DNA from 2 places in the Lysinibacillus sp. VIII_CA genome. Region 2 is predicted to be linked to the other one. Evidence: riboswitches for the same ligand, from Rfam matches in the RefSeq annotation. Region 2 holds a riboswitch; the other holds the start of a gene.

Region 1 (9,618 bases), on a different contig from region 2:
CCAAATGAAAAAAAGATGGACTTTTTCAGTGCCCTTCTTCACAAGGAGCGATTTTTTATGGAATCTCTTAAAAGCTTAATCGAGTCCCTTGCTTCTTTTTCATGCTCCTCATTATTCATATTTTTCCTGGCATGAAGTAACACGGGCCTCAAGGATTCAACGGATCGCCCGAATGCATTCATCCATTCATAGCGGGGCACCATCCAAATGTGGAAATGATGAGTCGTATCTTCGTTGTAAAAATAATAAACGTATGCTATGCCCAATACTTCCCTTTGAGCTTGTCTTATTTTTGTTAAGAGATGGATGTAATCCAGTTTTTCGTCATTATTTAATTCATCCAAGCAATGAATATGACGCTTTGAGGCTACTATAACTAATCCCTTTATTGGATAAGCTATATCCTGATGGGCGTGAAAATAATCCGTTTCAATTAGAACACCCCCATTGGGCTCGATTTGTCCACTTATGATTGCACAGCTCAAGCAATCAACATAAACATTTTCTCCACTCGATAATACTATGTTGCGCATCAATATCTCCCCTAAATATAGAAGTAGCACGGTCTAGCAAAACCGTGCGTCTCTCCATGTTATTTACGTTCAAAAATTTGATATTGGAATGTATAGCCTTCTGAAGCTGTTTCAGGCTGTTCAGCAGCAACCTCTACAAAATCCTGCTCATAGCTTGGGAAAAAGGTATCGCCCTGAAAAGAATGATTGATTTTCGTAATATATAAGCGATCTGCTATTTCCATCGATAAACGGAAAATTTGCTCGCCGCCAATAATCATAATTTCCTGTACATCCCCTGCCATTGCTATTGCTTCTTCTAGGCTTGTCACAATTTCAATGCCTTCTGCACGATAATTTTCATCTCGTGTAATAACAATATTACGACGTCCTGGTAGTGGACGACCAATGGATTCAAACGTTTTTCGGCCCATAATCATTGGCTTGCCCATTGTTTTGTTTTTAAAATACTGCAAATCTCCAGGTAAATGCCAAGGCATTCCGTTATTATACCCAATTACATGGTTGTCATCATGTGCCACAATTAAAGAAATCATACTGTCCCTCCAAATACTTTCTTCCCTTTTATTATAAACACAATTCAATCATTTCACCTCTTTTATAAAAGATTTTTCTTTTTCTACAATTAAATCCTAGTAAAATTATATGAATAGTTTATAATATAAGACATAAACGTCAAGATAAAGGAATGATGAGGATGACTACATTAAGAAAAGAAGCTGTTCATTATATTCAAGCTCAGCATGGTGTGACACCTTACTATCAAGTCACACCACAGGAAGCTCGTGCGATGCGGACGGTTATGCCATGGCAATCCGTACACAAACCAACACTTGCGTCCATACAAGAACAAGCAATTACAGTGCGTGATGGTGCTCAAATTACGCTACGACTCTATATCCCTATTCATCACCAACCATTACCGGTTATTGTCTATTATCATGGTGGTGGCTGGGTATATGGTAATTTAGAGTCAGTTGATGCTGGCTGTCAGCTATTAGCAGAACAAGCACAAGCTATTGTCGTTTCCGTAGATTATCGTTTAGCTCCAGAATTTCCTTTTCCAACTCCATTACAGGATGCCTACGATAGCTTAGTATGGGTGCATGACCATATCAAAGCATTTGGCGGCGATGCTGCTCAGTTGACGGTTGCTGGGGACAGTGCCGGCGGAAATTTAGCAACGGTCGTGACCCACTTAGCTGCTTCTTCGGGTGGTCCGTCTTTGCAAGCACAAGTACTCATTTATCCCGTTACGAATGTAGATTTCACGACCGTTTCCTATCAGGCTTATGGTGAAAATTTCGGCCTCGATAAAAAAGGTATGCAATGGTTTTCTCAGCACTATACAGAGGAATCCAACTATGCGAATCCATTTGTATCTCCTCTACAACTTGAGGATGTAAGCCATATGCCTAAAACCCTCCTCATTGCAGCAGAGGCAGATGTACTCTTTGACGAAGGTTTAAGTTATGCCCAAAAACTGGCGGACGCAGGAGTACCTGTAGAGCATATGACCATGTCTGGTTTGATTCATAGCTATTTTAGCAAGATGAATTATTTTGAAGAGGCGACCATCGAAACAGTGGCAAAAATTGCTGAATTCCTGAAATAAGTTTGGCTATCCCGTCCAAACAGTGCGATAATAGAGCAAAACGTTTTTTAAAGGATGACAACATGACACAAACAATTGCCCTACAAATAAAGCAGCCTTTTGCTGATCAATTAAAAAAAGGCTACCCATTAATTTCAAAAGATGCGGTGGATGCACGACAACTCCCTTCCGAGCAAGGGACACTACTTAAGCTGATGGATCACCATAATCGTTGTATTGGTACAGGTTACTTCGGTATTCAAAATAAAGGGATTGGCTGGGTCTTGACGACTGATATCAATGAAACCATCGATAAAGCTTTTTTCATTAAAAAGTTCAAAAAAGCCATACAACTCCGAGAAACATTTTTCCAGAATGAACATACAACAGCCTTCCGTGTTTTCAATGGTGAGGGTGATGGCATTGGTGGCCTAACGATTGATTTCTTTAATGGCTACTATATGGTGAGTTGGTATAGCGAGGGTATTTACTCATTGAAAGAAGTCGTTTATGAGGCGCTTGCTGAAACCATCAACTACCAAGCTATTTATGAGAAAAAACGATTTGATGGTAAAGGCCAATATATGGAACAGGATGATTTTGTTATGGGGACTCCTGGCGAATTTCCAATTTTGGTCAAGGAAAATGGGATGACCTATGCAGTCCATTTAAATGATGGTGCGATGACAGGGATTTTTCTTGATCAACGGGAAGTACGATTAGCTATTCGTGAGCGCTATGCAAACACAGCCAATATGCTTAATACCTTCTCCTACACAGGGGCATTTTCAGTAGCAGCCGCGCTTGGAGGAGCTATTAAAACAACAAGTGTTGATGTTGCGAAGCGCAGTTTAGCCAAAACAATTGAGCAGTTTAGCGTCAATCAAATTGATTATGAAGCCCAGGATATAAAAGTAATGGACGTTTTTCATTATTTTAAATATGCACAGCGTCACGCATTAAAATTTGACCTTGTTGTCTTAGATCCACCTAGCTTTGCTCGTACAAAGCAAATGACGTTCTCAACGGCGAAGGACTATCCAAAATTACTGAAGGATACAATTGCGATTACAGCCAAAAATGGTATTATTGTGGCTTCTACAAATAATGCAAGCTTCGGTATGAAAAAGTTTAAAGGATTTATCGACCAAGCATTTAAAGAGACTCGTACACGCTATAAAATTGTAGAGGAATACGGTTTACCAAAGGATTTCCGTGTGCCTCGTGAATATCCTGAATTTAATTATTTGAAGGTCGTTTTTATTCAAAAAATCGACTAACTGATCTAGAATCACACTTTGCTGTGATTCTTTTTTTCGATAAAAAAGGCTTAAGAAGTATGTTCACTTCCTAAGCCACCTCTTTGTTAAAGTTTTTCCACAAACCAATCTCGTATATATTCCAGACGATGAATTCTTAATGTTGGTTTTCCGCTTCTTGACAGTTCATGATTCGATTCAGGGAAGCGGACGAATTTTGTTTCTTTCTTACGATATTTCAAGGCGATAAATAATTGCTCCGCCTGTTCAATCGGACAACGATAATCTTTTTCACCGTGTAAAATGAGCAACGGTGTTTCAACATTGTCTACATACTTCAATGGAGAATGATGCCATAGCTTCTCCATATTATCGAGCCCCGCTTGTATTTGCCAGTCTGTAAAGTAATAGCCGATATCACTCACACCTGCAAAGCTAATCCAGTTTGAAATTGAGCGTTGTGTAACTGCTGCCTTAAAGCGGTTCGTATGCCCAACAATCCAGTTGGTCATAAAGCCACCATAGCTCCCACCTGTTACACCTAGTCGATCCTGATCAATGAAATCATAGTGCTCTAAAGCATAGTCCACTGCAGCCATTAGGTCTTGATAGTCATTGCCACCATAATCACCACGTACTGCATCCACAAACGTTTGTCCGTAGCCATGACTTCCGCGCGGATTTGTATACAGCACCGCAAAGCCTTGAGCAGCTAGGATTTGGAATTCATTGAAATAAGTGTTGCCGTACATCGCATGTGGACCACCATGGATTTCAAGAATAAGAGGATATTTCTTCCCTTTTTCATAGCCCACTGGCTTCATGATCCAGCCATTGACCTTCCAGCCCTCAGCTCCTTCAAACTCAATACTCTCAGGAACAGCTATCTCTCTCGTCTTTAAAACTTCTTCATTGACGGTTGTCAACCGTTCTTTTTCACCCGTCTTTAAGTTGACGTAATATAAATCGCCCGGATTTGTTGTCGTACTTATTGCGACAACTGCTTGGTCATTTTGAGCATCTAATGAAAATCCATAAACATATTGATCATCGTGAATAGCTGGATAAATCTCTCCATCCACATTACCAAAATAAATTGCTGCATTGCCGTGATCTGTTACTTGGAAGTAGAAACTATGATTATCATTCATCCATTGCACAGGTGGAGCTGCTACCCCTTGCAGGAAATCACCGATGACATAGTCACCGACAGGGGCATCAAATTCACTTGTGGCACAGTTTAGCAGATTTTGTTCCATATCATAAATCCATAGCTTCGCTTGTGTGGCATTTTCAAACTCACGTTTTCCCCCAACGAAGGAAAGGAAGCGGCTATTAGGAGACCATGATGTTTGGTAATAAGAGCCAATTCCCTCGGTTACCTTGCGACTCTTTTTTGTTTCTATATCTAATAAGTAAATATCCGCATTAAATGAAAAATCTAAATCCTCTGCTTGATCTGCTAAGTACGTAAGATAGTTGCCATCGGGCGACCATGTACTCAGATGGCAATGCTTGTTCCCTTCTGTCATTTGCTCTAAGTCACCAGATTTTAAATCGACAATAGCGATGTGGGTATGCTGGTCCATATCCGTAAATCCACCAGCATCTGATTTATGTTTCATCTTATCGATTTCTAGCGGCTTTAGTTCTTTTTCTTCTTTCTTGTCATCTTCAGCTTTATCTAGAATAGTTTCATCTTTACCGAGCATAACGGAAAAGGCAATTTTCTCTCCACATGGAGACCAGACAGGCGTTGACGCACCGTTTTTACAATACGTTACTTGTTTTGCCTCCCCACCTGTTTTCGAAAGCACAAAAATTTGCGGCTTGCCTGATCTTGTAGAAGAAAAAGCAATTTGACTGCCATCCGGCGACCACACAGGAGAGCTTGTTCGATAGTCACCATATGTCCATTGCTGAGGACGTTTGTCTTTTAAATTTATATAAAACAGATTAGATATATAGTCTTTTTTCTTCTCATCAATACGTGTCTCTACATAAACTACCTCAGTCCCATCAGGTGAGAGCTGTGGATCTGCCACTGATTTCAAGCGATAAAGATCCTCTGGTTGAATCACTTGTTTAGATGTCATGTTCTTGCTCCTTTGTATTGTCATTTTCTATGCTCTACTACAATATTTCGACACCCTAAGTATTATTCCTGCTACTCGATCGATTTTTTTACTAGTTCCCAATCAGCATTCGATTTTGTTCTGCGATAAAACTTATAAAAAGGTTCATTGGAACGAGCTTGGTCCTGATAAAGACGAATGATTTGTAGCAAAAAATCTTCAATATGGTCGATCCCTACTCTCTTTGCAAAGAGAGTACCCGCCTGTGCTTTCGTCCCCATAGGAATGGCTCCTAGATAAACATCAAAGCTCTCATGCTGATAGACCAAACCGATGTCATCATATGTGGGATTATAACAGGCGGATGCACAGCCATTCACATTGACTCGCATTCTTACAGGCACGGTTATACCATCCAGCGCCTGATAGAGCTGTTCTGTTTGAGGAACTGCTTCCATTTTTTCACCGTCACAAAAATCACATGCTTTCATAACAATATGAGGCCCTGACGATGCAACAAACAGTCCAGCCTCCTGTAAGGCACGGGTAGCTTCAGTTAATTCGCTAGAGGGAATCGATAATAATATGCTATAGGAAGCCGAGTATTTAATGGCTCCCTTCTCCCCTACAATTTCTGCTATTTTTTGAAATTGGGCTGGTGTGTAATGCTTATTGATAATGCCAGGGCTTACTGCTAATCGCGAAAATCCACCTTGCTGATTAAGGGTCTCAAATGTTTTATCTGGTATGTTTTGACGAAATGCGTTCAATAGTTATCGCTCCTTAAGAAAAAGGAGCTAGCACTTTGCTAGCTCGAAATTTTTAAAAGTTTTCTGGGTAGAAGCCCTTAGCTAAAATTTGAATGGCCTCTGCTGCACGGACCCCTTCAGATGCCGCTGAAAGTGGAAGGATGACAAAGCGATCATTTTTGACTGCTTCCATTTCCTTCAAGGCTGGATCATTTTTTAAGAAATTTATCTTTTGTTCAGCCGTTGTTTCACCATAATTAATTATGACAACCACCTCTGGATTGCGATCTACTGCATCTTCCTTCGACACGGTTGTCCACCCTGACTCCACATCTCCAAAGATATTTTGACCGCCAGCGATTGTCACCAGCTCATTCATAAAGTTTTGGCCAGCTGTGAATACATCTTTTTCACCACTGTCAAAGACTAGCACACGTAAATTTTCTCTATCTTTTGGTAATTTAGCTTGAACTTCTTCGACATCTTTTGTCATTTGTTCAATGAATGCTTCGCCGCGATCTTCCACGCGGAATATTTCTGCAATATGACGAATATCAGTGAAAATATCCTCTAATGTTGGCTTTGTCATATTAGAAGCTGTATGTAAATACGTATGAATTCCTAATTCCTCAAGCTCCTCTGGTGTTCCTACACCTTTTTCACCAAAGCCACTTTTCCAGCCTGCATACAAGAAATCTGCCCCGGCATCAATGACTTGCTCCTTCGTTGGGTATTGATCTGAAAGAACAGGAACTTTATCGTAGGCTGCTTGAAGCGGCTCGTAGATTTCGTCATCTAAATAAGCAGTCCCTACCATGGAATCCTCTAGCCCTAATGCAAGCATAATTTCTGTCACATGCTGATTTAAGCTGATTGCCTTTGTAGGTGCTTCCTTATAGGTTTGGGTAGTTCCATTATTTTTAATGATTACCTCAGTCGTTGTCGCCTCAGACGGTTCAACTTTTTCAGTTTGCGTTGCTGAATCAGGCTTGTCCTTTGTACCACACGCTCCTAAAACTGCGATGAGCGCGATGAGCATGACCAGCCATATACTTCTCCATTTTTTCATGTCCTTTTCTCCTTTGTTGTCATAAATATAGAAAGAAATCAGAGACTTCTTTGCTACCAGGATCATTGGAAGGGCATAAAAAAACCCTCTTGTCGCCAAGAGAGTAGCATAGTGAAAAAACGGTATAGTTACCTTTATCACTATCCCCATCCTCGTGGTTCTTAGTTAGCATACACATACTGGCAGGTATCCTGGCTTAGGTTCATCATCTATACACCTTCCCATAGTTAAACTACAGTGGCATCCTGTATAGACTCCCCATTTACAGTTGCGGGACAGCATCGGAATTACACCGATTTCCCTTTTAAGCAAAATGACAAATGCCATTTGCACCAATATGTTCTATTCATTCTATTGATAGACTAGCAGTTCATGAGTTAATTCGCAATCAGAGTAAATTGCAAAATCTGCAATCATCATTATATTAGCACTATTTCGACAAAAAGACGAATCATTTTACAAGAATTATTTGTGCTAGTATTCTGATACAATGAGAACATAGCCACCTATAGAAACGAGGATTTAGTATGTACAAGACGATTGGGGTTCTTGCTCATGTTGATGCAGGAAAAACAACCTTTTCTGAGCAAATGCTTTATCATACCAATAGTATTCAAGCGCGGGGGCGTGTCGATCATCAGGATGCCTATTTAGATAATCATGAGCTTGAGCGTAAACGTGGCATTACAATATTTGCCGAGCAAGGTCGCATGACTATCGGCGACGATACATATACGCTGATCGATACACCAGGGCATGTCGATTTCTCCCCTGAGATGGAGCGTGCCATTCGTGTCATGGATTATGCCATCATTATTATTAGTGCTGTAGAGGGTATACAGGGTCATACAGAAACTGTATGGCAGCTTTTACGGAACTATCATGTCCCTACATTCTTTTTTATTAATAAAATAGATCGTGACGGAGCAGATGTGAGAGCTGTTATGACTCAGCTGCATAAGGATTTCTCAGAACATGTAATCCTCATAGATGAACCACTGCAGGAAAACTATGTTTCAAGCACGATTATGGAATGGCTGGCAGAGCGTGATGAAGAACTGCTAGATAACTTTTTGAATGAAACATTGGAACATCGCCAATGCATGACTAGACTACAAACGATGATTAAAAATGAGGATGCCTTTCCTTGTTTTATAGGTTCTGCGTTGAAGGATGAAGGCATTGAGGAATTTATTGCTCAACTTCCATTCCTAACGGGTACTCACTTCGAGCCAGAAGCACCTTTTCAAGGAGAGGTCTTTAAAATACGCCATGATGGACATCAACGTTTAACGTTCATCAAGGCCCTTACAGGCAAGTTACATGTTCGGGATGAATTTACATTTGGAGATATCACAGAAAAAGTAACAGAAATTCGCCTATATAACGGCAGTCGATTTGAAACTGTTCAGCAAGTTGAGGCTGGTGAAATCTTCGCTGTTAAAGGGCTCAGTCAGGCAAATATTGGGGATCGAATTGGCAGTAAATTGCTATCACTGCCCTATGAGCTTGTCCCTACATTACAGGCAAAAGTTCAATATGAGGGTGAGCAACATATAAAAGAAGTATTAAGGATTTTCCGTTTACTAGAGGCCGAGGAGCCGTCATTGCGTGTCGTGTGGCAGGAAAAATTTCAGGAAATCCATGTGCACATAATGGGTGTCATTCAGTTAGAAGTCCTGATTGACGTGTTATTGAAACGTTTTGCATTACACATTTCTTTTGGAGAGCCGCAAATATTATATATGGAGACAATTGGGACAACCGTTACAGGCTACGGTCATTTTGAGCCACTCAAGCATTATGCAGAGGTTCATTTATTAATGGAGCCTAATGAACGCGGAGCAGGAATTACCTTTAGTAATGCCTGTCATGCCGATGATTTATCAGTGGGCAACCAGCGTCTCGTTGAGAAGCACTTGTTTGAGCGTGATCATCACGGCTTACTCACAGGCTACGCCGTCACAGATATTCATTTTACGCTATTAACGGGGCGTGGTCACAATGAGCATACCTCTGGTGGTGATTTCCGAGAAGCTACTTTCCGAGCACTACGTCAAGGACTAGAACAAGCACAGAACATCCTGCTTGAGCCATATTATCGCTTTAAAATGAAAGCTTCCAATGATTTTATTGGCCGTATGATGACTGACATTCAACAGGCTGCCGGCACATTCGACGACCCAGACCTCACCGAAACTGACGTTGTTTTGACAGGACGTGCACCTGTAGCAACCTTTATGAGCTATAGCACAATCTTTGCTGCCTATACCAATGGGAAAGGCTCACTTACCCTCCAATTTGATGGCTATGATGTGTGTCATAATGCAGAAGAAGTA
Region 2 (22,270 bases):
GGGTTGTGAGCGCATTATATAAGCATTCCTTTATCGATAAAATCATTCGATTATTTACAGTCCTAAGTGTTTCCATTCCAACATTTTGGTTAGGGTTTATCCTACTTTATCTATTCAGTTTAAAACTTGGGATTTTTCCGACGAATGGAAAAGGTTCAGGAGCACATTTAGTTTTACCAGCTTTCACATTAGCTTTACCTACAATCGGATTGTTCTCACAGTTTATCCGCTCTGCCATCATTGAAGAATACGAGCAGCCCTATGTAAAATATGCACAGCTTAGAGGCTTAAAAAAATCGGTCATTCTCATCCGACACGTGGGGAGGAATGCTGCCATACCGATATCAACTTTGTTAGGGATGACACTCGGAAATTTGCTAGGTGGGGCTGTCATTGTAGAGCAAGTATTTAGTTGGCCTGGACTCGGTAGATATTTAATAGAATCCATAACGAATCGTGATTACCCCGTTGTACAATGCTATGTGTTGGTGATCGCTGTCATCTATGTGCTCGCCAATCTAGGCACAGATGTATTGCATCGTTTATTGGATCCTCATCTGATGATGAAGAATAGGAGAGAGTAAAGTGAACTTAGAACGTATACATATGAGAAGATTTATGAGTCTCACTATACTAATCATCATTGGTTTACTAGGACTGTTTGCCCCAATCATGATGCCTCATGACCCTTTAGCAGTCGATATTTCTAAGAAATTTTTAGCACCTTCATGGGACTATCCATTAGGAACAGACCAATTAGGAAGATGTGTCTTCTCACGATTGCTTTTAGGGATTCGGTATTCTTTAGGTGCGGCGCTCGTCATACAAATAGTTGCTATTGTAGTAGCGATCCTGTTGGGCGCATGGGTCTCTTTAAAAAGAGGTATAATAGATGCGCTATTTATTCGGATATGCGATATTTTATTAGCTTTTCCAACACTTGTACTAGCATTTGGGCTTTTAGGTGTATTAGGGCCAAGCTTAAAAAATGTGTTAATCGCACTTATTTTGACACAGCTTATTTATTATTCAAGACTAATTCGAAGTTTATTTATCGGCATGAATGAAAAGGATTTTATTCTAGCGGCAAGAATAAGCGGTACTACAGGTGTGAAATTAATTATTCGTCACTATCTCCCTCATGTTTGGCCTCCTATTGTAACGATTGTTGCATTAGATATGGGAAAGGTTATTTTAGAGATTGCAGGCTTTTCCTTTATAGGGCTTGGCGTGCAGGCTCCCACTCCTGAGTGGGGAATGATGGTAAATGAAGGGAAGCAATATATCCGCCAACATCCCGAATTAATGCTATATCCTGGGCTTACTATCGTTCTAGTTGTCCTAGTATGTAATGTTTTGGCAAGTAGTTTAAAGACGCCTGACCAGTAAAGGGGAAGTTATGAAAAAAGTTTTAGAAGTGAAAGACTTATCGGTCAAAATTGGAGAACAAAATATTTTAAACGCCATTCATCTGACAGCCTATCAAGGCCGCGTTTTGGGGATTATTGGCGAAAGCGGTAGTGGGAAAACCATGCTTTGCCAAGCTATCATGCAAGCCTTACCGTCTAGAGCGCAGATTATCAAAGGGCACATATTCTACCATCAACAAGATTTATTGAAGATAAATGCTGCTCAAATGAGAGCTTATCGTGGAAGACATCTATCTATTATTATGCAAAATCCTTCGACTGCCTTTGACCGTGTGCAAACCATTGAAAGTCATTTTCGTGAATCATTAAAGGCTCATTTTGTTATAACTAAAAATGAAATTAGACAAATTGCTATGGAAAGCATGTCAAAAGTTAATTTACCTAATCCCGAGAAACTTTTACACTATTATCCATTCCAATTAAGTGGGGGAATGCTACAGCGTGTAATGATTGCTTTGTCACTGGCAATTCAAGCCTCGGTATACATAGCTGATGAGCCAACGACAGCTCTTGATACAGTCAACCAAAAACAGGTATTGACATTATTTGATCGGATTCGCCTGGAAACACAGGCAGCCATACTTCTTGTGACGCATGATTTAGGCGTTATTGCTGAACTAGCTGATGATGTAGCCGTGATGTATAAAGGGGAACTAATTGAACAAGCAAATGTCTATGATTTTTTTGATGCACCACAGCATCCTTATACAAAGAAACTATTACAATCCCGAATGATGTTTTAGAGGTGAAAAAATTGAAGCTACTAGAAGTGAGAAATATTGAGAAGAACTATGCACATAGACCGTTCATATTCAAGCGAAGACAGGATGCTCCTGTATTACAGAAAGTATCATTTTCACTTCAGGAGGGGGAATGCTTAGGGATTGTTGGACAAAGTGGCTCAGGAAAAAGCACATTGGGCCGAATTATATTAGGAATGGAAAGGCCAACAGCCGGTGAGGTTCTATTTCAAGGGGTTAATCTTTATGATGCCACTAGCCAACAGAAAAAAATGATACGGAGAGATTTACAAGCAGTCTTTCAAAATAGCTATCATTCATTAAATCCAAAGCACACTATTTTTCAAATTTTAGAGGAACCGTACCTAAATTTCGAGCATTATAGCTCAGCTGAGAGACACTATAAGGTAAAGGAATTACTTAATCATGTAGAGTTAGAAAAATCTATTGCCGAAAAGCATCCTTCCCAGCTTAGCGGTGGGCAACAACAGCGGGTAAACATTGCAAGAGCGCTTGCCTTACATCCAAAATTAATTGTTTTAGATGAAGCCATTAGTAGTTTAGATATGATTTTGCGAAAACAAATCATTCAATTACTACAGACACTACAAAAGGATTTGCAACTTGCATACATTTTCATTTCTCATGACTTACAGGCTACACGCTTTATTTCAGATCGCATCCTCGTCATGCAAAATGGTCAGCTAGTAGAGGAAATCATGAAAGGTGAACCATTTAAGCATTCCGCATCACTTGAGCTATACAACGCGATTTTGCCCAGTCACCCTCGCGAAAGAATTCACAAGAATACTAGTTTGGAATGATCTGAAATGTCTTTGCGAAGAAAGTCCTTATTAAAATTCTTACATTGTTATTTGGAAAGCTTCGTAAAGGAGCTTTCGAACCCCCATATTTTGCCCTCTAGGTTGTTTAAGAGAGCGACCGTCCTCTGTTCCATATTATTCGGAAGTTCTTCCTTACTGAAATAAGTGAGGCTTAAGCTCTCACCATCCTTCATTTCCAATACACCCCTTACATGTTTAGCTCTATAAAGGTGAATGACTGTATAGATTTCATCGCCATTCGGATAACAGTAGTAATAATCAGGTCCTGAAAAAACACCGATAAACTCAAACTCTTTAGCCACGAGACCAGTTTCCTCATAAAGTTCACGAGCAGCAACCTGCTCTAATGTTTCGTTTATTTCCATTGAACCGCCAGGTAATCCCCAATCCAACGTATCTGAACGATGTTGAAAGAGTATTTTCTTATCATCATTAACAACAAGAACTGTCGAACCAACGCTTATAATTGGTCTATTACCGATAAGCTTTCTTAATTCAGTTATATAGCCCATCCCGTCACTCCTCGTTTCATCGTAATGCAAAACAAATCGCTTTTTTAAAGCAGGCTTCATAAATATAGCTCCATTGGGATTGATTAACAATCTTTTTTTGAGCGAAATAATGCTTAAATATGCAGAATAGTTCGTCAAAAATGAAAAATAGCTTTTTATAATCAGTCTTTTCTGAATTTTACCTATATTGATTGTTTGGAAACCTCTATGTTAAGGTAAAAAGACAAATTGAATATGCTAAATTTTGGTGGTTCAAATGGGTTTGATTCCATTTGATTAAAAGGGAAGTTGGTGTGAGTCCAACACTGTCCCGCAACTGTATGTAGGAGTTCCATAACGAGACCACTGTTTTGTTCTTCAAGACGGGAAGGTGTTATAGGAATGTTGATGATAAGTCAGGAGACCTGCCACTAAATAAGCATCAATTGACCTACGAGGATAGGGAGGTGTTAGCTACTGTATGATGATTGTGAATGGATGTAAGTTCACTGTTTTTTGTTCTGTCATACTTTTGTAGATTAACAACTTCTAAAGGATAGAAGTTGTTTTTTTGTTGTTCTTTCGAGTTTGAATGGTAACGCTTACAAGAATGATTAAACAAAGGGGTTGTAATCTATGGAGTTAACGTATTCACCAGGTCTTGATGGAGTTATTGCTGCGGAAACAAAACTGTCTTTCTTAGACGTAGTAGGCAGTCAAATTGTTATACGTGGCTATGATTTGATTGAACTATCTCAGCGATACGCCTATTTAGATATTGTCCATTTATTATTGCACGGAAACCTACCAACTACTGAGCAACAAGCTGACGTACAGGATAAATTGAAAGAAAACTATCACGTTCCACAAGAGCTTTTTCAAATTTTCAACTTATTACCAAATGGGACACATGCGATGGACGGCCTTCGAACTGGAATTTCAGCGTTAGCAGGGTATGATCAGCACATCCATGATCGTTCGACTGAAATGAATGTAACACGAGCATATCGACTTTTAGGTGGAATGCCCAACATCGTTGCGAATAGCTACCGTGTATTAAATGGTCAAGATGTTGTAGAACCGGATAGTCAGCTTTCTTATAGTGCTAATTTTTATTACATGATTACTGGAAGAAAACCAACACCATTAGAAGAGGGAATTTTTGACCAATCACTTGTTTTATATAGTGAACATGAAATGCCGAATTCGACCTTTGCTGCTCGTGTTATTGCCTCCACACAATCCGATCTGTATGGTGCTCTAACTGGTGCTGTCGCATCATTGAAAGGAAATTTGCATGGTGGGGCGAACGAGGCAGTCATGTATATGCTGCTTGAAGCTAAGACTGTGGAGGGCTTTGAAGCGATGCTGAAAAACAAGCTCAAAAATAAAGATAAAATAATGGGCTTTGGCCATCGTGTCTATATGAAAAAAATGGACCCAAGAGCGCAGATCATGAAAGAAGCTTTGTATAAACTATGCTTGGAGCAAGGGGATGACTGCTTATATCACATGTGCGAAGCCGGTGAAAAAGTGATGGTGGAGGAAAAAGGCTTGTATCCAAATTTAGATTATTATGCTGCGCCCGTGTACTACATGCTGGGCTTACCAATTGAATTATATACGCCTATTTTCTTTGGCTCTCGAACGATCGGTTTATGTGCACATGTGATCGAACAACATGACAATAATCGATTATTTAGACCTCGTGTTCATTATATAGGCGAGCGTCATAACCTTGAAGAATTGTCGGTATAATCAAGTTTTAACAACTCGCCATAGAGCTGATGGACATTCTGACCAATGCCCATCAGCATACAGTATATCAAATTCATACCTTGAAAGGAAGATATAGATGATTAAAACGAATGAAAAAACGATGACAGACCAGCTTCTTATTGATATTGCGGATTACGTATTAAACACAAAGATTACGAGCGAAGAAGCTTACGAAACGGCTCGATATGTTTTATTGGATACGTTAGGTTGTGGCATTTTAGCTTTACAATATCCTGAATGTACAAAACTTCTAGGTCCTGTAGTACCAGGTACAGTCGTTCCAAATGGTACTCGTATTCCAGGAACATCCTATGTCCTTGATCCAGTTAAAGGTGCCTTTAATATCGGTTGTATGATCCGTTGGTTGGATTATAACGATACATGGTTGGCGGCAGAATGGGGGCATCCTTCTGATAATCTTGGTGGTATTTTAGCTGTAGCTGATTATTTGAGTCGTGTACGAGTTGCAGAAGGGCAAGAGCCTCTCCAAATGAAAGATGTTTTAGAAATGATGATTCAAGCCCATGAAATACAAGGAATACTTGCACTCGAAAATAGCTTAAATCGTGTTGGCTTAGATCACGTTTTATTTGTCAAAATAGCGACAACAGCTGTTGTTACAAAGGCTTTAGGGGGCACTCATCAAGAGATTGTCAATGCTTTATCAAATGCTTGGATTGATAATTCAAGTTTAAGAACCTATCGACATGCTCCTAATACGGGATCAAGAAAATCATGGGCTGCTGGCGATGCTACAAGCAGGGCCGTACAACTAGCAATGATGGCTGTGAAAGGGGAAATGGGCTATGCAACTGCATTATCTGCACCAGGCTGGGGATTCCAAGATGTGCTCTTTCATAAGCAAGAATTAAAGCTTGCGAGACCACTTGCATCTTATGTTATGGAAAATGTCCTCTTTAAAGTTTCATATCCTGCAGAGTTTCATGCTCAAACGGCTGCAGAATGTGCCGTTCATTTGCATGCTGAAGTAAAAAATCGCCTAGCTGATATTGACCGCATAGAAATTACAACACATGAATCAGCCATGCGAATTATCGATAAAGAAGGGCCTCTTCACAATCCTGCAGATCGAGATCACTGCCTTCAATATATTACAGCGATTGGTCTTATTTATGGTGACATTACCGCAAATCACTATGAAGATGAGGTGGCGGCAGATCCACGAATCGATGACTTGCGTAATAAAATGGTTGTTGTGGAAAAAGGCCAATATACAATCGACTATTTAGACCCTGATAAACGATCCATTGCGAACGCTGTTCAAGTTTATTACAAAGATGGTACATCAACTGAGCTAATTGAGTGTGAATATCCTTTAGGACATCGTTTCCGCCGTAAGGAAGCATTCCCTCAGATTATTGATAAATTCCAGCAAAACCTTCGTACGCATTATGCTCAAAAACAACTCAATAAAATAAACGATGTTTGTGTAAATAAAGAGCTGCTTGAACAAATTGCTGTTCATGAATTTGTTAATCTATTTATTTAATTTAGATGGATTCCGAACGCAATAAAGAGGAGGTATTTAAAAATGACATGGATTGTCCAAGAAGCAAAGACACAAAAACAATTAGCTGAACAATTTAAAGCTCATATCGCTCGTTCAGCTATTTTGCAAATACCAGGGGTACATGATGCAATGGCTGGTTTGATGGCTAAAAAAGTTGGCTTTGAGGCATTATATCTTTCTGGTGCCGCTTATACAGCGAGTAGAGGTTTACCAGACTTAGGGATGATTTATTCAAATGAGATAGCCCAGCGTGCTAGTGATATTATTCGGGCTACAAATTTACCGATGCTAGTGGACATTGATACGGGCTTTGGTGGCGTATTAAATGTTGCCCGTACTGCTCGTGAAATGCTAGAGGCAGGGGTTGCTGCCGTACAGCTAGAGGACCAAAATCTTCCTAAAAAGTGTGGACATTTAAATGGCAAAACTCTTGTTCCAAAGGAGGAAATGATTCAAAAAATAAAAATGATTAAACAAATAGCCCCTACATTAATGATTGTTGCTCGCACGGATGCAAGGTCTGTTGAAGGCTTAGAGCAGGCTATACTAAGAGCCAAAGCATATGTTACTGCTGGTGCAGATGTTATTTTTCCAGAGGCATTACAAACTGAAAAAGAGTTTAAACAATTTGCCAATGAGTTAGATGCCCCCTTATTAGCCAATATGACTGAATTCGGTCAAACTCCTTATTATACCGCTAAGGAATTTGAAAAAATGGGTTACTCGATGGTCATTTATCCCGTTACATCTATGAGAATTGCAGCAAAAGCATACGAGCGCGTATTTGAATTAATAAAAAATACTGGAACACAACAAGAAGCAATTGAGGATATGCAAACAAGAAGCGAATTGTATGAAACGATTTCCTATTATAAATTCGAGGATTTAGATAGTGAATTAGCAAAAACCATCTTACCGAAGGAGGAAATAAAGTAGGAGAGGTAAATGGCTTTTCTCCACTTTCTTTCAAGGAGGGCTTATATGGATCGACTAAAAAACAACATGACGATCTTTACACCTGAGGATTTCCACGATGAAGAAGAGCTCATTGCAAAAACTGCTGAGCTCTTCATTAAACAGGATGTCTCACCGAATATCTCATCCATTGAACAGCAACAATATGAGATCACCCGACAATTGTTCCAAAAAGCAGGTGATCTTGGATTACTGGCCATTGAAATACCCGAAGCTTATGGAGGACTTGAGCTCAATAAAAAAATTTCTGGTCTGGTAGCAGAAAAAATGGGTTTTGGGGGTTCTTTTAGTGTCTCCTACAATATTCATGCAGGGGTGGGCACATTACCCTATATCTATTTTGGAAATGAGGAGCAAAAGCTGAAATACTTACCAAAGTTGGCTTCTGGAGAATGGATTGGAGCTTACGCCCTTACAGAGTCCGAAGCGGGTTCTGATGCACTGCGCCCCAAAACGAATGCTAGATTAACAGAAGACGGGAAAGCATGGCTAGTAAATGGAGAAAAGCAATGGATTACCAATGCTCAGCTAGCAGACGTCTTCGTTGTATTTGCCCAGACGAATAGGGGGATGACTGCGTTGATTGTCGAACGTTCCATTAAAGGGGTATCCGTGGGTCAGGAAGAAGAGAAGATGGGCATTAAAGGCTCTTCAACGGCCACGCTCATTTTAGAGGATGTTATTGTGCCAATCAATTGTGTTCTTGGAGAGGTTGGCAAAGGACATATAGTCGCTATGAACATTTTGAATATGGCACGTCTAAAGCTTGCCTTTTCTAATATAGGAACGGCCAAACAAGCATTTCAAATAGCCGTGAATTATGGGAAGGGACGGAAACAATTTGAACGACCTATCGTTGACTTTACATTGATTCAGGAAAAGCTTGCTGACATGGCCGTTCTGATTTATGGAGCAGAAAGCGGTGCATACCGAACGGCTGGGAAAGTTGATGAGGCTATTGCATCAGCAAGCAATGAAACGATAGTTCAGAAAATATCTGAATTTGCTCTGGAATGCGCACTTCATAAAGTACATTGTTCCGAAGCACTTGGAAGAATAGCTGATGAAGCTGTTCAAATACATGGTGGATATGGCTATATGCAAGATTATGAAGTGGAACGTTTGTATCGAGACGCAAGAATTAACCGTATTTTCGAGGGTACAAATGAAATCAATCGCCTTACAATGGCTAAAATGCTGTGGAAAAAATATGTACAAACAACTGCAATAGAGGGTGATTTTATTCACGCTCAACCATTAGAAAAAAATCACCATTACATCCTTCTCTCCAAGCATTTAATGCAACTAGCTATTCATGTCATTGCAAATGCACAAATTCAACTCGAACAGGAGCAAGAATTTATGCGTTTGTTGGCGGATATGGCCATGGAAACGTATGTCATGGAATCAGCCTGGCTCAGGTCGAAAAAAACTGCACATGTCCAAACAAAACAATTAATGACTGACATATTATGCCAGGATGGTTACCGCAAAATAGAAGAAAGTGCGATTACTATCATTACGGCCGCTGAAAGCAATGAACAAAAACGAGTAAGCTTGCTAAATAACATTCGACAATTAAATATTCCGCTACAGCAAAATCTCTTTATGAAAAAACGGGCACTTGCGAGAACATTCATTGACAACCCAAAAATGATTAGTTAGGAGGAGCAGCATGATCGATACATTTGTCAACGTTAGTAAAGAGGATTCTATTTCAATTATTCATTTAAATCATCCACCTGCAAACACTTTGTCATCAGCCACTATTGAAAACCTACGTCTCATTTTCCAAGAGCTAGCAGAGGATGAAGACACAAGTGCCATTATTATTACAGGCACTGGCCGATTTTTTGTCGCTGGGGCTGATATAAAGGAGTTTGTTTCAGCCTTTGGCCAACAGGAAAAAGCATTGCAAATGGCTCAAGCAGGGCAAGCGCTATGCGATGAAGTAGAAGCCATGAAAAAACCAGTTATTGCTGCCATTAATGGACCGGCTCTTGGAGGAGGGCTTGAACTAGCGTTAGGATGTCATTTCCGAATTGCTTCGAATCAAGCCATTCTCGGCTTACCAGAATTAAAGCTTGGGCTACTCCCAACATTCGGGGGGACTCAACGACTTAGCAGAATGACGAATCAAGCAACAGCGCTCCAATTAATTTTAACAAGTAAACAACTGAGTGCAGACGAGGCATTACAGCTAGGTATTATTCAACTCGTAACAGAACCTGAGGAACTTTTGACGACGGCTAAAGCTGTTGCACAGTCCTTTGTTGCGGGTAAAAGTATGATATGTGTCTCTCGTACAATTGAATGTGTGATTCAAAGCACGAAGGATAACTTACAAAAAGGACTTGAACTTGAACGAACGCGTTTTGCTGAGTTATTTTTAACAAATGATGCCAAAGAAGGTGTGCAGGCATTTATTGAAAAAAGACAGCCACACTTTAAACACTGTTAAAGGAGGGGGCCAACATGGCAAACGAAGTTTTATTTTCGGTGGAAGATGGAGGAGCAGCCTTCATTACGTTGAATCGTCCTAAAGCTTTAAATTCTCTTTCCACTAACATGCTTAACCTCATTAGAGAAAAATTAAAAGAATGGGAAGCGAATGATCAAATCTGTCTTATTGTACTACAAGGGGCAGGGGAGAAGGGGTTTTGCGCTGGAGGTGACATTAAAACACTTTATCAAGCACAATCCAGTCAAGAAGCATTTAAAGTAGCTGAAAACTTTTTTGAAGTAGAGTATAAAGTGGATTTAGAAATCTATCATTATTCTAAACCAATTATTGCTTGCCTTGATGGCATAGTCATGGGTGGTGGAGTCGGATTAACCTATGGAGCAAGCCACCGAATCGTTACAGAGCGTACAAAATGGGCGATGCCGGAAATGGATATTGGCTTTTTTCCAGACGTTGGCGCGGGCTATTTCTTAAACAAAGCGCCAGGATTTATTGGTTACTATCTGGCATTAACTGCGTCCATTATTAAAGCAGCAGATGTCCTTTTTGCGAACGGAGCAGATCATTATATGACGAGCGATAAGCTATTTGATTTCCTTCAAAGCGTTATACAGACAGATTGGCATTCTAACAATATAAACGCAACCTTACACCAACTAATTAAGAAATATTCTAGTAATCCATCCACGAACAGTGAACTTGAGAAGGTTCAAACAGTAATAAACCATCATTTTTCAAGAAATACAGTCGAGGAAATCATACAATCCTTAAACCATGACCCAAGCGAATTTGCCCGTGACACGAAGAACTTGCTTTTGTCGAAATCACCTTCCTCTTTAAAAATTACGTTACAGCAGCTTATTGACGCTCGTGAAAAAACAGTAGAGGAATGTTTGAATACAGATTTCATGTTGGCAAGAAACTTTTTAAGACATAAGGATTTCTATGAAGGTGTACGATCTGTTGTGATTGATAAGGATCGTAATCCACGCTATATCTATCAAAACCTAGAAGAATTTACAGAAGAGGAGAAGAAAAAGTTTTTTCAAGAAAATAATGTTACATGATAGACTTCATTTAAAAATCCTGTTCGTAGCAGGATTTTTATCTTTATAGAAGAAAGGGGGAAATGACATCACCCCATTCTAAGCAAGAAACAGAATATTTGGGTTTATACTAGCTTTCAATCTCTTCATTTTGATCATTTAGAGTGGTATTAGAGTGCTGTAGGAGGTTATCTAGTATTCTGCCAGTAATAGGCATAAAGAAATGGAGGATGAGCCCTCCCAAACAAACCGTTATGATTGTTCCAAAGCCAATTGGGCCTTTCCATAGTAACGCCAGCGCTAAAAACAGGAGATAAATAGTGGTTCTTGCAAAAAAGATGCTCCTTTTCGTGAGCTCTTTAATTATTAAGGTTAATCGATCAACAGGTATCGGTGCAAAATTCGTATGTAAATAGGTGGCAGTCCCTAACCCAATCACCATTAAACCTACACCAAAACTAACAACTTGACTATACCAAGCTACAGGCGTTATCCAATTGTGTAACACAAATAACCACATATCAATTCCAATTCCCGTAATAAAGGCTGTCATCAAGCCCAAGAATTCGGGCCTTTGCTTGGTTAACATAGAATTACCAACTATTAAAATAATAGCTATAATAATTTCCCAGCTACCTACAGTCAGCCCTATATTTTTAGATAAACCCACTAAAAGGGCATCGAAGGGGGAAGTGCCTAGATTAGATTGAATAGTTAAAGAAATGCCCAGTGTTAAAATGAAAATGCCTAAGACATAAAAAACATATTTCACTTTTATTACCTCCCTCCACTTTTTATTGCATATACAACAAAAATAAGTTACATTCAATATATATTCTTTTTATTGCATTTGCAATATAAAATACATAAAGAGTTCTGAAGGAGTGTAATCAATGTCAATCAAATTATCAAAATGTAGCATAGGTGATTTAAAAAAACTCCAAGAGGTGAGTATCGAAACATTCAATGATACCTTTAAAGATCATAATTCACCTGAAAATATGACCGCTTACTTGGAGAAAGCATTTACAGAGTATCAGCTGGAAAAAGAATTATCTAATAAAGCTTCAGAATTTTATTTTATCTATAACAATGATGTCATTGCTGGTTACTTAAAGGTGAATGTCAATGATGCTCAGTCTGAACCAATGGGGGATGAGACACTTGAAATTGAACGTATTTATATTCGACAGCCATTTCAAGGAAGAGGTCTTGGCAAATATCTCATCAACAAGGCAGTCGAATTAGCTGAAGCTCAAAACAAAAGCAGCATCTGGTTAGGAGTTTGGGATAAAAATGACAATGCCATAGGCTTTTATAAGAATATAGGCTTTGTGCAGACCGGGGCACACAGCTTTTATATGGGTGAGGAAGAACAAATAGATGTAATTATGACAAAAATATTAATATAAATTTTTAAATAGCAGAAATGTTGCGGTATCAACGTTTTTGCTATTTTTCTATACTTATTTTTCTACAGGTACATCGTTTGTGAAATGGCACGTCTTTCAAACCATAAGAACCTTTGTTTCATTAAACAACTATTCTTGTTTTCTTGTAATATTTAAGCTTTTTAATCCATTAAATATTAAAAATCTCTAATATGTGATGCGGAAAACGCCAACTTTTTCTATACTTTTACCTATTTCAATGGTTTGTATTGTCATATAGGTCTTTAGACAGTTGAGTCATTTCCATATTACCTATAAAATGTAATTATTAATGAAAACGATAATCATTATCAATTGTTAACAACACCTCATTTGTTTCGATTTACTTTTACTTCTCAGTCTTTCTAATAAGGGAGACTTATTTTTTCAACAGTGAGTGATAATCATTATCAATTAATAGTAAAAAGGTTCTGTGAAAGGATTGGTTTATTTCATGCAGCAGATTGCTAAACAGATTGCAAAGAATGCAACGTTTCAGGCGTTTATGAATTGTTATATACGAGAGGTGAGAAGCGGGCATTGGGTCAAAAAGGAGGAATGGATTAAGGAACAACGACTATCAGCCCTGATTACCGAGGCATATATATTAGAGCTTGAGTTACCAAGACAAAACATACGTTTTGCATTTGGCGTGGAATATAAATCTCTTGTTGGAAGACAGGTATTTGGTGCATCGTTGAAATATTGTACAAAACAAAAACAATGGCTTGTTGAGGATAAATTAACGATTCTCATCACGCTTATTCAGGAACTACATTGTACGACTAAAATGGATGGCTGTCTGAAGCTTTCTTCCCATTTTGACGAACTCATTCTTCGCATAATTGAGAGCTATCAAACAATGGCCCATTATATTGAAAAGAGTTTTGAAGGTGACAAGCAACACCGAGCTAGCGATACGTTTATTGAAGCAGAGCAGTCCCTTCTACTTGGTCATTGGCTCCATCCAACACCTAAAAGTAGACAAGGGATGGCAGATTGGCAACAAACCAGTTTTGCTCCAGAGTTACAAGGTTCTTTCCAACTTCACTACTTTCGAGTCGACCGTAAAATGGTGAACGAGGCCTCCGTATTAGAAATAAGTGCTAGTGAACACATTGCTCGATCTTTAATCAAATCACAGCCTGAATTTGTTAAGTCAGAGAATGTCTGTTTCATTCCGGTACACCCCTTACAAGCACAATGGCTTCTACAGCAACAGTATGTCAAAAAGGCGATTGCTGAAGATTTAATAAAATACGAAGGAGCACTAGGGGCATATTATACAGCAACCTCTTCAATCAGAACGGTTTACAACGCCCAGGAAGAAATGATGTATAAGTTTTCAATTCCCGTAAAAATAACAAATTCATTGAGGGTCAATAGAACTCATGAACTTAAAGCGGGGATTGCTATGGCTCGATTAATGAAGAAGATAGATTTCTTACAAAAGCATTCATCCTTTCAAATGATGAATGACCCTGCGTATATGACTATAGAGTTTCCAAATCAGACGGAATCAGGATTTGAGGTTATTTTTCGTTCAAACATATTTCCTAAGGGGCATGATGAAGGAATCTGCATGATCGCTACGCTTGTGCAAGAGCCCCTGCTAGAAGAAAAATCAAAGCTATGTCAGCTCATCATGAAAATCGCTCAATCTGAATTCCGGTCATTAGAGAGCGTCAGTTTAGATTGGTTTAAAGTCTATTGGACAAATGCTATTGAACCATTATTAAGATTATACGATGAGCATGGGATCGCTCTTGAAGCCCATCAACAAAATAGTCTGTTAAACATCTCTTCAGGTTATCCAACTACATATTATTACCGCGATAACCAAGGTTATTACTTATCAAAAGCATATAAAGATGTACTTCTTTCAATAGAACCATCTTTACATGAAACGGAGGAGCTATTTTACGAAGATGCCCTTATCCATGATAGATTTACCTATTATTTATTTATGAATCAATTGTTCCCTGTTATTGCTCGATTTGGAGCAGATCAGTTAATTAATGAAAATGAACTTTTGAAGTGGTCTATGGATCAACTGCACTTATTAGAAAAAGAATTTACAGGTTTTGGAAAAATATTCGTTCGTAACATTCTAAATCAAGAGGAGCTTGCCTTCAAAGCAAACCTATTAACAAGGTTTCATGATGTAGATGAACTGGAGGCCGAACTGGAACAAGCCGTATATACTAAAATTCCTAATCCATTTGTTATTCAGTTTGAGGAGGCAGAGTATGCAGCAGCTACAGCCTTTAGCTAAACAAGGAGAACTTCGTGTAAGGCGGCAGCTTGTAGAAGCAATGATCTTTGAAGGACTAATCAAATATGAAGAAACACGTCTAGATCAAAGGACTATAATTTTTACACTTATTGGACAGAAATACACCTATCGTTGTGAAGGTAGAAGGATGGCATTTGATCGCATTCGAATAAAGGAAGATCATATTTTTTTAGTAAGCGAAGATGAAACGGTACATGAGGCAACGCTTGAGGAGCTAGTCGATGAGTTACTGACGAGTCGTCAAGACAAAATTCGATTACTGAAAGAACTTCATGGAACGAATAAGCTTTGTGAATGGAATGAACGACATCTCCAAATGCCCATGTCGAGAAGAAAATCAATCTATGAAGAATTAGAATCGGAAATTATGGAAGGACATCCCTATCATCCTTGTTTCAAATCCAGAACCGGCTTTACAATTGACGACCATGCAGCCTATGGCCCTGAGGGAAAGCAAGCATTTACTCTTCAATGGGTTGCAGTGAGAAGAAGCTATGTACGAATCGCTGTACTTGAGGATGAAGCGAATTTTTGGAAAAGAGAGCTAGGGCATTTACTGTGGGAAACCATTCTTGACAAGCTTGCAGTATTCAAAGGAACATTTGAGGACTATACGTTCTTACCTATTCACCCATGGCAATGGCGTACCATGAAACAGGAACTTGCTGAATTAATAGAACAAAAAGATTTCATACCTCTTGATGTGAAAGGAGATTACTATAGGGCAACTCAATCAGTGCGAACATTATGGAATTCTTCAGATCCAAAAAAGGCACAATTAAAATGCTCCATGAATATGGTGAATACCTCTTCATTACGAAGGTTACATTCTCATGCTGTTTGTGCTGCTCCTCATATTTCTGCATGGCTTAAACAGGTCATTGAATCCGATGCCTACTTACAAAAGAGCGTTATTGTACTGGAAGAATATGCAGGCATTATTTTTGAACCGGATGCCACAATGCATAGTAGAAAATTAGAAGGTCAGTTTGGCACCATATGGCGAGAAAGTGTGCGCTTGTACATGAAGGAAGAAGAGAAAGCAGTACCGTTTACGGTACTCATGATGACGGAGTTAGATGGGCGTCCTTTTATTGATGACTGGCTATGCCGATATGGAACCGAGGCGTGGATAAAACGATTGATTGAAGTGAGTGTTATTCCTGTTTGGCACTTACTTGTTGCTCACGGAATTGCTGTAGAGGCCCATGCGCAAAATATGATTTTATTGCATCAAAATGGGTGGCCGACACGAATTGTATGGCGGGATTTTCATGACAGTATCGAATATACGGAAGAATTCATTGCCGATAGAAAACTCGTTCCAGATTTTGAAATGATACATGAACGCTTTAAAGATGCACCTGCCGATCAATATTATTGGATGTCTTCTGTAGAGGGTTTACGAGAGTTAGCTATGGATACACTCTTCGTGTTTCATTTAAGTGAGCTATCTTATTTGCTAGAAGAGCATTATGGATACGAAGAAACACGCTTTTGGAGTCAAGTTAACGACGGAATACAGAAGCACTTTGACCGCTTTCCATCTTTATGCCCAAGAAATGAACAGCTTCAGTTTACTAGCACACATATTTATGTTGAATCTTTACTAAAAAAGAAACTGCAAAATCAAGAAGAAGGAAATTTTCGACATATCGTCAACAATACGTTGGCACAAGCAGATGAAAAGGGGAAATAATGATGTTTTATGTTAACGATCAATTTTATACAGTAGAAAATATTGAACAACAATTTGATATATATGAAGGCTTATCTCATCTAAAGGAGTGTAGCAATCGCAGGATAGCGATTTGTACGGATGATGTTTTTCAATATATGACTCTTTGTTTATACATTCGTGAAAATGGAGGATCAGTTGTCCCAATCCATCCGGCTACGCCCAAAGAGGGGGCCATAAGGATTGCTTCTACTGCGGGTAGTCATCTGTTGTTGTTCCAATCGATTGATACGTTTATTGAACTATCCAATCATTCCAATAACCAAGAAGGGGTATTGGTTCAAATGAGCTCAGGTACAACAGGAGCTCCGAAGTGCATTGAACGAACGTGGAGCTCAGTGGAGGAGGAGATTGAAAGTTATGTAAAAGCGTTACCTGTTGATGCCATGACAAATTCTGTTGTTGCTTGTCCAGTTACTCATTCTTATGGATTTATTTGTGGGGTTCTAGCCTGCATAAGAAGAGGAGCAAAGCCGGTTATTATTACGAATAGTAATCCTAAATATATATTGAAAAAGCTAAAAGAACATCCTCAGCACATACTCTATGGAGCTCCAGCGTTACTGTATACATTAAGCCGATTATTACCGATTGATCAACAATTTGATCGTGTGATGACGTCAGGAACTGTGATGCCACATAGCTGGTTAACATCATTAAGAGAAAAATCTAACCAAGTACTACAGCAGTATGGATGCTCCGAATTTGGCTGTGTTGCGATTCACCCTCATGTGGAAGATCCAAAAGAGATGGGATATCCTCTACCTCATGTAAAGGTGACAGCTGGTGACAAACAAAGACCTAGCGAGATTATCATTGAAACGTCTACACAAACGATTTATACGAAAGACCTTGGCTATATAGAACATAATATTCTTTCTTTTCTTGCAAGAATCGATGACACAATTAATGTAGCAGGCTTGAATGTGTATCCGCAAGAAGTAGAAAGCGTGTTAATGGATGAGCCAAGAATAACAGAAGCCGTCGTATATAAGAAACAGGATAGTTTATCAGGAGAGCGAGTTTGCGCACTCTATGTGTCTTCTGAACCAATCGATACTATAGAACTTAGAGAATGGTGCCGGAAATTTCTTGCCCCCCATCAAATTCCGATTGAGTTCATATTTGTTCATGAAATCGAAAAGCTACCTAATGGAAAAGTAAGTAGAAAAAAACTTGGAGGCATCCCTGTATGAGTCGGCAACAATTGATTAAGAGCATCTATGATATTATGGAAAATTCATTAGAGTTGCAGACACTGTCTTCTTTTAATGAAGATGCCCGATTAAATGAGGATTTATATATGGATTCAATTATGGTTCTTCAACTCATCCTTCATATAGAATTGGATCTTGGCATTTCCATTCCCGATGAGGGGCTCGTTCCGAAAGATTTCAAAACAGTAGGGACTCTAGCAAGCTTCTTAGAAGAACAGCAAAAGATAGATTAATCGGAGGCTAAAAATGATAAAAGTTCATTGTTTTGTAAGCTGTGTTTGTGAGGTTATTAAGAAGACAAAGGGTGTCGATCATAGGCCTTACTATTTTGGGGTATGGGATGCAGATTTCGATGTGCTTGATAATGGTGTGCTCACATACCATTCTGAACAAATAGATCATTATTTCTTTCAAACATGGTATGAAATGCTCTATGGCATCAAGCTTTACAAATGGTATGACGAAAAACAAACCAAACAAGAAAATATCAACAAGCTACTAGGGTTATTAGCGCATAAATCTCCCCAGCAACATGTAATGGTAATGTTAGATTTATCGAAGCTTCCAGAACGAGAGAATAAATTTCATCAAAGTCCATTCCCTCATTATGTGATGCTAGAATCGACAGAAAATGAAGAAGAGTGGTTCATGTATGATCCTGATTTTCGCTGGGAAGGGTTATTACCGAAGGAAAGAATTTTAGCTGCTATCCAAGAGCCATCTGTAGGAGGAGGCTATTACTTTGATTCGGAGACAATCATTGCTCCAACTACCGAGACGGTGGAAGCCTATTTTAATACATGTATCAAGCTTCATTGTAATCCATTGACAGATACCATTGCTGAAATTATTAAAGAGCATACTGCTGGGAATGACAAAGAAAGTATATCAAAACTTCCAGATGCAATAAAACAATTGCCAGTTATAGCGATTAGAAAGTATGCATATGAGCATGCGTTTGCATTTTTTTGGGAAGCACTTGGCCGCGCTGAAGAAGGCTTTGATAAATGGTGTGATGATATTGAGCGTTTAGTGAATGGCTATACTACGATTCAGTATCGGGTGATGAAACTTGCGATGACGCAAGACCCGCTAGTAACAGAAGATATTTTTGCGAAGTTAGCAAAACAAAATCTTCTTGAGTTCAACATAAAGCAAGGATTACATGAATGTTTTCAAGCATGGTTAACACTACAGCATAAGAAAGAGGTCCAGTTATGAAACTATCTATTTGTACAATTTCGTTTCGCCACTATCTTCACTCAATAGATCAATTGGCTGACTTTGCCAAAGCTCAAGGCTTTCAAGGGATCGAGCTCTGGGGTGTTCATGCAAAGAACTTGGCTGATGACCTTCATTATGGAGCGGATTGGTTAAGATCTTTCGGTTTGGAAACGAGCATGCTTAGTGATTATTTACCATTAGATGCTCCTATTTCTGAGATGATGGCTGAAACGGAGAGGTTATCTGCACTTGCGGAACGCTGGGGAACCAATAAGATTCGTACATTTGTCGGAAAGAAGGGCAGCTCAGACACAAGTAAGAAAGAAAGAGAGGAACTTACTTTCAGACTAGAATTGCTCTGTGATTATCTTGAGTCAAAGGGACAATATTTACTTGTTGAAACTCATCCGAACACTTTGACAGATAATTTACCATCAACCATGCAGCTACTCGAAGAAACGAATCACCCAAGGCTACGAGTAAATTTTGACGTATTACATGTATGGGAATCAGGGATAAACCCTATTATCGCTATGGAGCAACTTCGTGCTTATATTTTACATTTCCACTTTAAAAATATTGCCTCCCGTACACAACTTGATGTTTTTGCACCACATAATGTTTATGCTGCATCAGGGTCTAGAGAAGGGATGGTTCCATTATTTGAAGGAGTCATTGATTATGGAGAATTCCTAGCGGAAGTAGATTCAACCATGGAGATAGATGCCTCACTGGAATGGTTTGGATCGAATGTGAAGAGTGTTTTAACAAAAGATATTCACGATGTTAAGAAGGCTTTGCAGCTGGTGCAAATATAATAAGTATAAGGCTATAGAGAATCCCAAGGAAAAATATGTATCATCTTTTCCTTGGGATTTTGTCTTTTTATTAGGGAGATACGCTTAGAGAGCTATTGATTTACAAACGTTCAGTTTTTATAGTTTCCTACTTAGCTACATAGAAATAATTTTGGTTGCCACGGTTTGCTGAAATGCCTGGTCATGCTCTACAAACACCATTGTAGGATTAAAGCTTTGGATGAGCTCTTCAATTTGCAGACGGGAATAGATATCTATAAAATTAAGTGGTTCATCCCAAATATATAAATGTGCTTTCTCACATAAACTTTTGGCAATAAGTAGTTTTTTCTTTTGTCCACCTGAATAATGAGCAATATCCTTCTCAAATTGGATTCGATCAAAATCCATTTTACGAAGGATGGATTTAAACAATGTTTCATCAATGCCGTTATCTTCAATAAAATCCGATAACGATCCCTTCAAATGGGAAGTATCCTGTTGAACATAGGATATTATGAGACCCGAGCCTACATGAATGTTGCCCGTATGCTGTATGTCGTTTCCAAGAATGAGTTTTAAAATACTACTTTTTCCGCTTCCATTTTTTCCATCAAGGACAATACGATCACCTTGCTCAACTTTAAAGCTTAATGGCTGATTAATCATTTGGTCATCATATCGAACAGATACATCGGTCAACGTCATTAGTTGCTTTGACTGAAACGTCAATGGCTCTAATTTTAATGACTCCGTCTTTTCTACATTTTTTAGCAATTTTGATTTTTCATCAATCGCTTTTTGTTGTCTTGATTCAATGTGCTTCGCTCTCTTCATCATCTTAGCCGCCTTATGTCCGACAAAGCCTTTATCTAGCTTAGAACCTGAATTCGTCGTCCCATTTTTGGAAGCCTCGACTTGGTTGGACCAGCCTGCTGAACGCTTCGAGGAATGTTTTAATCTTTCTATATCCTTTTGTAGACGATGGTTTGTTGCTTCCTCGTGCTCCTGCTGTCTATCAAAATTTAACTTCCATGAAGAATAGTTACCACTTTGAACGTCAATATTTGCTCGATTAATGGATAGGATATGGTCCACACAGCCATCTAAAAACGTTCTATCATGCGAAATCAAAATAAATCCTTTTTTCTTCTTCAAATAGTTAGCAACCATTTTTCGCGCATCTGTATCTAGATGGTTAGTCGGCTCATCAATTAATAGAAATTGGCCCTCCGTCAAGAAAAGGGCAGCAAGCAATACCTTCGTTTGTTCTCCGTTCGATAATGTATTAAAGGGGCGATACATAACCTCCGCATCTACATGTAGATACGATATTTCGCGAAGATACTCCCAATCCTCTGCCTGCGGGCAAATCTCCTCAAATATTTCATACGTAAATTTGTTTCGATCAGCAACAGGGTAGGGGAAATAAGTAAAGTCTACCGAAGCATTAATTTTCCCACTATACTCATAATGCCCTAATAATAAATGAAAGAATGTTGTCTTCCCTCGACCATTTCTACCGATAAATCCTAGTTTCCAATCCGTATCTAATTGAAAGTTAACACCTTCAAAAATAGGATCAAAGCTACCTGGATAGGAAAATGTTAAATTTTGAACTTGTATCATTGACATGATAATTCCTCCTTTGTATAGCAACACGTTTTTCTTTCTTATATACAAAGTCGGCATATCCATCTGGTGTTCATGTCTCCGCATAAGTAGGATGGATATTAACGACTTATACGGAGATTTACATGTGTAACAATTGTGTCTAAATCGCTCATTTTCCACACTCCTTTTTTGAATTTTGATGTAACTATGAGAGAATAAAAAAATCCCCCCAATTTCATTGGAAGGATTAGTCGGTTACAGGTAATAATAAAGGACCTTTTTGCCATAGGAAAATGGCGAAAAAAGTATAAACTGATTGATAAAAATGGACAGACTAATCCTATATTTTGTAGTTTGAAGTGATTGATTTCAACTTAAAATATAGATTAGTTCATCATTGTTCATCCATCAGTCCTCTCATAATTGTATATTCATCGTACCAAATTTTTTCATGAATGACAAATCAGCCTATTGTTCGCGTAACAGTAAATGAGGCACAATACGAATGTACATGATTTCTCCTATAATTTCGACAATCGTTTGTGTAACGATAATAGCAACCACAACTGTATGAATTGAATCCGGTAAAGATAAGGCTAAGGGCAGAACGACAAGTGAATTGCGTGTTGAACCACTAAAAATTAAAGCTCGAC

The links. A riboswitch is a leader RNA that binds a small molecule or an ion and turns the genes downstream of it on or off. The one in region 2 is predicted to bind cobalamin.
Region 1: linked by a shared signal. The riboswitch ahead of ACP3VS_RS17740 (ABC transporter substrate-binding protein) and the one ahead of mmgD (citrate synthase) in region 2 are both predicted to bind cobalamin.

The regions. Positions count from the first base shown of each region.
Region 1 is NZ_JBNFXM010000015.1:93,899-103,516, reverse strand. Features, by position in the region: gene ACP3VS_RS17770 (HIT family protein) at 39-533, opposite strand; gene ACP3VS_RS17765 (dihydrofolate reductase) at 593-1,069, opposite strand; gene ACP3VS_RS17760 (alpha/beta hydrolase) at 1,231-2,148, shown strand; gene ACP3VS_RS17755 (class I SAM-dependent rRNA methyltransferase) at 2,211-3,407, shown strand; gene ACP3VS_RS17750 (S9 family peptidase) at 3,494-5,482, opposite strand; gene ACP3VS_RS17745 (precorrin-3B methylase) at 5,554-6,231, opposite strand; gene ACP3VS_RS17740 (ABC transporter substrate-binding protein) at 6,284-7,279, opposite strand; cobalamin riboswitch at 7,444-7,631, opposite strand; gene ACP3VS_RS17735 (elongation factor G) at 7,807-9,618, shown strand, end outside.
Region 2 is NZ_JBNFXM010000006.1:109,407-131,676, forward strand. Features, by position in the region: gene nikB (nickel ABC transporter permease) at 1-584, shown strand, start outside; gene ACP3VS_RS10760 (ABC transporter permease subunit) at 586-1,389, shown strand; gene ACP3VS_RS10765 (ABC transporter ATP-binding protein) at 1,400-2,173, shown strand; gene ACP3VS_RS10770 (ABC transporter ATP-binding protein) at 2,176-2,994, shown strand; gene ACP3VS_RS10775 (NUDIX hydrolase) at 3,042-3,527, opposite strand; cobalamin riboswitch at 3,759-3,953, shown strand; gene mmgD (citrate synthase) at 4,143-5,264, shown strand; gene ACP3VS_RS10785 (bifunctional 2-methylcitrate dehydratase/aconitate hydratase) at 5,362-6,795, shown strand; gene prpB (methylisocitrate lyase) at 6,838-7,752, shown strand; gene ACP3VS_RS10795 (acyl-CoA dehydrogenase family protein) at 7,762-9,456, shown strand; gene ACP3VS_RS10800 (enoyl-CoA hydratase-related protein) at 9,467-10,252, shown strand; gene ACP3VS_RS10805 (enoyl-CoA hydratase/isomerase family protein) at 10,267-11,322, shown strand; gene ACP3VS_RS10810 (YczE/YyaS/YitT family protein) at 11,432-12,073, opposite strand; gene ACP3VS_RS10815 (GNAT family N-acetyltransferase) at 12,195-12,713, shown strand; gene ACP3VS_RS10820 (IucA/IucC family protein) at 13,186-15,006, shown strand; gene ACP3VS_RS10825 (IucA/IucC family protein) at 14,981-16,726, shown strand; gene ACP3VS_RS10830 (AMP-binding protein) at 16,726-17,961, shown strand; gene asbD (petrobactin biosynthesis protein AsbD) at 17,958-18,215, shown strand; gene ACP3VS_RS10840 (DUF6005 family protein) at 18,229-19,203, shown strand; gene ACP3VS_RS10845 (sugar phosphate isomerase/epimerase family protein) at 19,200-20,024, shown strand; gene ACP3VS_RS10850 (Lsa family ABC-F type ribosomal protection protein) at 20,160-21,638, opposite strand; gene ACP3VS_RS10855 (arsenic resistance protein) at 22,086-22,270, opposite strand, start outside.